DNA from 3 places in the Halomonas sp. CKK8 genome. Region 3 is predicted to be linked to each of the others. Evidence: predicted binding sites of a transcription regulator. Region 3 holds the regulator's gene; each other region holds the start of a gene.

Region 1 (2,261 bases), 450 kb from region 3:
CGACCTCGTGGTCCGGCAGCCAGCCCTCCAGCGGGCGGACGCCGATGCCGTCATGGCTGGCGGTGAAGTTGACGTAGCTGCACCCTGGCGGCAGGTCGGGCAGGCTCTCCAGCCAGCGGGCGAGGGTGGCCGCCTCGCCGCTGGTGAGGGCATGCAGCAGCAGCGGCGGGAGGGGGAACTGGTAGACCAGGTGCGCCTCGTCCGGGACTTCCGGACCCTCTTCCTGACCGTCTGAGCGCCGATCGAGTCCCCCGTCTGAAAGACGCTCCAGACCCCCGCCTGAAAGGCGATGCAGACCAAGGTAGCTGAGGTTCTCCCGGTGGGGCACGTTGGTCTCGGTCAGCAGCAGGGTGCCCGGCGCCATGTGGTCGACCACGGCCCGCAGCAGGCGCACCACCTCATGGGTCTCGGGCAGGTGAATGCAGGGCGTGCCGGGCACCTTCCACAGGAAGGCGATGGCGTCCAGGCGGATCACCCTTGCGCCCTGCGCCAGGTAGAAGAGCAGAATGCCGATGAATTCCAGCAGCACGTCGGGATTGGCGAAGTTCAGGTCGATCTGGTCCTCGGAGAAGGTCGCCCAGAGGTGGCGCGTGCCGCGGCGGGTAGGCACCGGCACCAGCAGCGGAGAGCTGCGCGGCCGCACCACCGCGGAGAGGTCGGTGGCCGGGTCCATCTCGATGAAGTAGTCCCGCCCCGGCAGGCTGCCCGACAGGTAGTCGACGAACCACAGCGACTCCCGGGACACGTGGTTCAGCACCAGGTCGACGATCAGGTCCCCATGCTCGGCCAGCCGGCGCAGGTGGCGCCAGTCGCCCAGGGCCGGGTCCACTTCCCGGTAGTGGATCACCGAGAAACCGTCGTCGCTGCTCCAGGGAAAGAAGGGCAGCACATGCACGCCGCTGAAGCTGTCGGGCAGGCGTGCCGCGAGGAAGTCATGGAGCACCGCCAGGGGCGGGGTGTCGCCGTCGAGCAGGCTGTCGCCGTAGGCGATCAGCCACTGATCCCGCTCGCTCCACAAGGGGGCGTCGCCTGGCGTCCCTGCGGAGGGCATGGCACCGCGATGGTGCGAGAGCAGCGTCATCAGGCGGCGCAGCACCTCCTCCCGGCGGGGCCCGTAGAGCAGGTCGAGGTGCTCGCGGGCGCGGGCGCCGAAGGCGGCTTCGTCCAGGGGGTGGGCGAGGGAGCGGGGCAGGGGCATGGTGGGCTCCGGTGGTCGGCCAGGGAATGCCACTCCCTTGCATGTCGCGTGCCATCTCGGGGCGGCGCTGCGTCGCTGGGCGCTCTCCTCGCGAACCGTTACAATGCGGCGACAGCCTTTCCAACGACCTCGGGTTATCCCTATGCATTGCCCCTTCTGTGGCGCCAACGACACGCGCGTGACCGACTCTCGGCTGGTGGCGGATGGCGACCAGGTACGGCGGCGGCGCCAGTGCGCGGCCTGCGGCGAGCGCTTCACCACCTACGAGACCGCCGAGCTGGTGATGCCGCGAGTGATCAAGTCCGATGGCACGCGGGAGGTGTTCGGCGAGGCCAAGCTGCGCGCCGGCATGCTGCGGGCGCTGGAGAAGCGACCGGTCAGCGCCGAGTCCATCGAGGCGGCGGTGGAGCGCATACGCCAGAACCTGCGCGCCCGTGGCGAGCGCGAGATCCATGCCCGAGACATCGGCGAGGAGGTGATGCAGGCCCTCAAGCGCCTCGACCAGGTGGCCTACATCCGCTTCGCCTCGGTCTATCGCAGCTTCCAGGACATCGACGAGTTCCGCGCCGAGATCGACCGTCTGGCCCAGGAACCCGGCTTCCCCACGGACCCGTCGGGAGCCTCCTGATGGCGCAGCATGCCTTCCCCGAGACCTGGATGGCGCGCGCCCTGACGCTGGCGCGCCGCGGGCGCTATACCACCGACCCCAACCCCCGGGTGGGCTGCGTGCTGGTCAAGGATGGCCGGGTGGTCGGCGAGGGCTGGCATGAGCGGGCCGGCGAGCCCCATGCCGAGATCCACGCCCTGCGAGCGGCGGGGGAGCAGGCCCGCGGCGCCACCGCCTACGTGACCCTGGAGCCCTGCTCCCATCAGGGGCGCACTGGCCCCTGTGCCCTGGCGCTGGTCGAGGCCGGCGTGACGCGGGTGGTGGTGGCCATGCAGGACCCCAACCCTCGGGTTGCCGGCCGGGGCATCTCCCGGCTGCGTGCCGCCGGCATCGAGGTGGCGGTGGGCCTGCTCGAGGAGGAGGCGCTGGCGCTCAATCCCGGTTTCGTGATGCGCA
Region 2 (2,261 bases), 1.7 Mb from region 3:
CGTTGTCGATGATCGCCACCTCGCAGACCAGCCGGTGGCGCTCGGCGCCCAGGGTGAACTGGCGGCGGGCGCGGGTGCGCAGCGTCAGCCGCGGCGAGGCGACACCGGCCTCGGTCATCGCCTCCACGGCATTGCGCGCCACGTTGAGCACGGCCTGGATCAGCTGGGACTCGTCGCCGGAGAGGTCCGGCAGGCTGGGGTCGTAGTCGCGCTCGATCCACACCCCCGGCTGCTCGACGATGAGCAGCGAGCGGACCCGCTCCAGCACCTTGTGGATATTGAGCGGCTCGTGGCGAATCATCCGGTTGGGGCCCAGCATGGAGTCGACCAGGTCGCGCAGCCGGTCGACCTCCTCGATGATGATCCGGGTGAACTCCTTCAGCCCGGGGTCGTCGAGGTCTCGCTCCAGCAGCTGGGCCGCGCCGCGGATGCCGCCAAGGGGATTCTTGACCTCGTGGGCCAGCCCCCGGGCGAGGACCTTGATGGTCTCCTGGCGGGTCTGCAGCGCCTCCTCCCGGGAGATGCGCAGCAGCCGGTCGCGGGGCTCCACCTCCAGCAGCAGCTCGTCGGCGGAGAGCGGCGAGACGGTGTAGTCGACGGTCAGCACCTCGCCGGTGACCAGGGTCAGGCGCGCCTCGCGCTGGGTGAAGGGGTGGAACTCGTCGCGGGCCTTGGCCAGCAGCTCGCCGATCTCCGATCCGCCGTCCACCAGGGAGGGCAGGGGCAACCCCTTGAGGCGACTCAGGCTGATCGCCAGCAGCGCCTCGGCGGCCGGATTCATCCAGCGCAGCCGCAGCTCGCCATCGAGCAGCAGCACCGCCGTGGTGAGGTGTTCCATCAAGCGTTGGTACATGGTGAAGTCCTGACCGATCCGATGGTGGCCTCACTTGCGAGGCACTTTCCGGAAGTGTTGCAAGAAGCGCGCCACCCCATGGGGCACGGCATGGCGCCGAATCAGAGCAGGGGCGCACCATCATTGTGCACCACTTTAGTGCAGGGAGGCGCCGAGCGCCCAATGTCGTGCCGCGGGAGAGCGTCGCGCAGGAGGGTCAGCGCCCCTCCGGGGGCGGGAAGGCACGAGGTGGATGGCGATGGGGCGGGGTTGCCGGCCACTCCCGTTCGTCGTCGGGGTGGCGTGAGGTATCGTCGTCGCGCAATCGCTCCAGGTGTTCGAAGGCGCTGCCCTCGCTCACCCGGTCGGCATGGCCGAAGGCATCGAGGCGACCCTCGTCGCGGGGCGGGGGCTCGCGACAGGGCCTGAGGGTGCCGTCCGGACACAGCGGCCGATGTGGCCGGCGATGGGAAAGCTAATTGTTGGCCGGATTGTTGGGGTTCTGGGGCAGGTTCACGCTGGCCCGCTGCACATAGAGGGTCACCGGCGACGTGCGGTGGCGCACCGCACCGCTGGCATCCAGCAGCTCGGCCTGCAGCACGTGCTCGCCGCGATTCAGGTTATTGAGCATGAAGGTATCGGTGTGCATGGCCGTCTGGCTGACCTGGCCGTCCACCAGCAGACGCACCCGATGGTCCTCGCGCAGGTCCGGCTGGATGCCCAGGGTCACCTGGACGTTGCCGGCGGCCCCGGTGGGCAGCGTTTCCTCCTGGCGGGGCGAGAGGATGCCGAAGCTGTCGTAGGGCATGAAGGGCTGCCCCGGCCCGGCGGCTGTCCCGCCGCCACTGCCGCTGCCACCCCCGTCGACCACGGCCGGCGCACCCGCCGCGCGGGTCTCGTCGCGACCGGGCACCACGGTCAGCGGCTTGAGGTCGACCTTCTCGCCGCCGCGCTCCGGATTGTCGGTGAACACCACGTTGCCCTGGGCGTCGGTGGTGCGATAGATGGTCTCTGCCTGGGCCGCGAGGCTGACCGAGAGCCCCAGCGCCAGGATCACGAATGCCTTGTTCATGCCTACCCCCTGCGTCGTCGCCGCCGCCCGACGGCAACGGCCATGAGAGATTGCATCATCCCTTTCTTGGATAGTGTATGAAAGAAAGAGGTTCCGCCATGGCGGAACCCCTTCTTCGCTCAACGCGGGTGATGGCAGCCGACTGGTCGGACCGCGATCGCGGTGTAGGATGGGAATGCAGGGTGGGAAGCTGGCGAGTCTCGAGGAGAAGACGCATGGATGCATGGCAGATGGTGGTGGCCCTGACCCTGATGGCGGGCATGGCCATGCCCCTGGGGGGCTGGATCGCCCTGGAGGAGCGCATCGCCCCGCGCTGGCTGGAGACGGAGCTGCGCCACGGCATCATCGCCTTCGGCG
Region 3 (2,261 bases):
GGGCGTCGGTCAGTTCCACATGATGGCCGGTGATATTGACTTGCATGACACGCTCCTTGCTCTTTCGGGTTATGGGTCGATTGTAACCCTTTTTGCTGCCCTGCATACCCCCTCGGTCGAGGGGATTCGAGGGGCGCATGACCGGCGTCATTTCAACTGCTTGCGTCCACGAGGGAGGAGGAAGTCCGGCGGCTGCGGGAGCGCCAGCGGCAGGCGTCAACGCAGCCGCTTGCGCTCGCTGGAGGAGGGGATGCCCATCGCCTCGCGGTACTTCGCGACCGTGCGCCGCGCGACGCTGATGCCGGCCTCCTCGAGCAGGGTGACCAGCCGGCTGTCGGAGAGCGGCTTGCGTGCTGGCTCGTCCTGGATCAGCTTGCGGATGCGCGCCCGGATGGCAGTGCTGGAGTGGGCATCCCCCTCGCCGCTGCCGCCCCCCACCTGGCTGGAGAAGAAGTACTTGAGCTCGAACATCCCGCGCGGGGTGTGGATGAACTTCTGGGTGGTGACCCGCGAGATGGTCGATTCGTGCATCTCCACCACCTGGGCGATGTCGGCCAGGATCAGCGGTTTCATCGCCTCCTCGCCGTGCTCCAGGAAGTCGAGCTGGCGCACCATGATCTCCCGGCCCACGCGCAGCAGGGTGTCGTTGCGGCTGGAGAGGCTCTTCATCAGCCAGCGAGCCTCCTGCAGGTGGTCCTTGAGGAACTGGTTGTCCTCGCTCTTGTCGGCCCGTCGGATCAGGGCGGCATAGTCGGGCTGGATCCGCAGCCGCGGCATGGCCTCCGGGTTCAGCTCCACCTGCCAGCCATCGCGGGTATGGCGGGCGATCAGGTCGGGGATGACATAGGCGCCATCGCTGTCGGTGAAGCCGCTGCCGGGTCGGGGGTCCAGGGAGCGTACCAGCGCGATCACCGTGTCCAGGGCGTCATCGTCGAGCCCCAGCCGGCGCTTGAGCAGGCGGCGGTCGTCGCCGGCGAGCGCCTCGAGGAACTGGCGGACCAGGCGGCGCGCCTGGGGCAGCAGCGGGGTGTCATCGGGCAGGGTGGCCAGCTGCAGCATCAGGCACTCGCGCAGGTCGCGGGCGAAGACCCCCGTGGGCTCGAACTGCTGCAGGCGCAGCAGCACCTGCTCGACCTCGCGGGTCTTGAGACCTTCGAGCCCCTGGGCCCTCAAGCCGTCACGGATCTCCTCCAGGGGTTGGGTCAGGTAGCCGTCGCCGTTGACGCCATCGATCAGGCTCTCGGCGATGCGCAGCTGGCGCTCGTCCAGGTCGGTCATGGCGAGCTGCCAGGCCAGGTGGCCCTGGAGGCTCTGGCCCGTGGCCTGGCGCTCGAAGTCCGGCCCCTCGCCGCTGCCGCCGGCGGGCGCGGTACCCAGGTCCTGGTAGGTGTCGGACCAGTCGCTGTCGGTGCTGAGCTGGTCGGGTATCTCGCTGGCCCACTCCTCGTCGGGGGCCTCGCTCACCGCCTGCTCGCCGAAGTCGTCCTCGACCTCGAGCATCGGGTTGGATTCCAGCGCCTGCTGGATCTCCTGGCGCAGATCCAGGGTCGAGAGCTGCAGCAGGGCGATGGCCTGCTGCAGCTGCGGGGTCATGGTCAGCTGGGTGCCGACGCGCAGTTGCAGGGACGCCTTCATGGCCATGAGACGAATGCCCTCGACTTGCCGAAAACCCCAACCCTAGCCGCTGGCCAGGGGGCATGCAAGCGCAAAATCTGCAACAATCGTGCCATGCGCAATCTTCATGCCGTCGCGGAATAACGACAGACATATCAGATGATTGCGGTCAGAGGCGGAAGTCCTCGCCGAGGTAGACCTCGCGGACCCGCTGGTCGGCGAGGATCGCCTCGGCATTGCCCTCGGCGATGATGCGCCCGTCACCGACGATGTAGGCGGTGTCGCAGATGTCGAGGGTCTCGCGGACATTGTGGTCGGTGATCAGCACCCCGATGTCACGGGCCTTGAGCTGGCGGATGATGCCCTTGATCTCGCCCACCGAGATGGGGTCGACCCCGGCGAAGGGTTCGTCGAGCAGGATGAAGGCGGGTTCCGTGGCCAGGGCCCTGGCAATCTCGACCCGGCGGCGTTCGCCCCCGGAGAGGCTCATGCCGAGGTTGTCGCGGATATGCGTCACGTGGAAGTCCTCGAGCAGCTGCTCGAGCCGGGCCCGGCGCCCGGCGCGGTCGAGGTCCCGGCGGGTCTCGAGGATCGCCATGATGTTGTCGGCGACCGACAGCTTGCGAAAGATCGAGGCCTCCTGGGGC

The links. Region 3 encodes sigma-54, which starts transcription at its own class of promoters, with help from an activator protein. Its sites were predicted from a motif close to TGGCACNNNNNTTGCTNT; they were not measured.
Region 1: P8934_RS04190 (sugar phosphorylase) is a predicted target of sigma-54. The motif match lies at 1,235-1,252, and genes of this name have one in related genera.
Region 2: glnL (nitrogen regulation protein NR(II)) is a predicted target of sigma-54. The motif match lies at 910-927, and genes of this name have one in related genera.

What each region holds. Positions count from the first base shown of each region.
Region 1 is NZ_CP121193.1:878,229-880,489, forward strand. Features, by position in the region: gene P8934_RS04190 (sugar phosphorylase) at 1-1,198, opposite strand, end outside; gene nrdR (transcriptional regulator NrdR) at 1,341-1,826, shown strand; gene ribD (bifunctional diaminohydroxyphosphoribosylaminopyrimidine deaminase/5-amino-6-(5-phosphoribosylamino)uracil reductase RibD) at 1,826-2,261, shown strand, end outside.
Region 2 is NZ_CP121193.1:3,644,882-3,647,142, forward strand. Features, by position in the region: gene glnL (nitrogen regulation protein NR(II)) at 1-853, opposite strand, end outside; gene P8934_RS17240 (DUF4124 domain-containing protein) at 1,308-1,904, opposite strand; gene P8934_RS17245 (divalent cation transporter) at 2,120-2,261, shown strand, end outside.
Region 3 is NZ_CP121193.1:1,331,004-1,333,264, forward strand. Features, by position in the region: gene raiA (ribosome-associated translation inhibitor RaiA) at 1-46, opposite strand, end outside; gene P8934_RS06270 (RNA polymerase factor sigma-54) at 217-1,641, opposite strand; gene lptB (LPS export ABC transporter ATP-binding protein) at 1,784-2,261, opposite strand, start outside.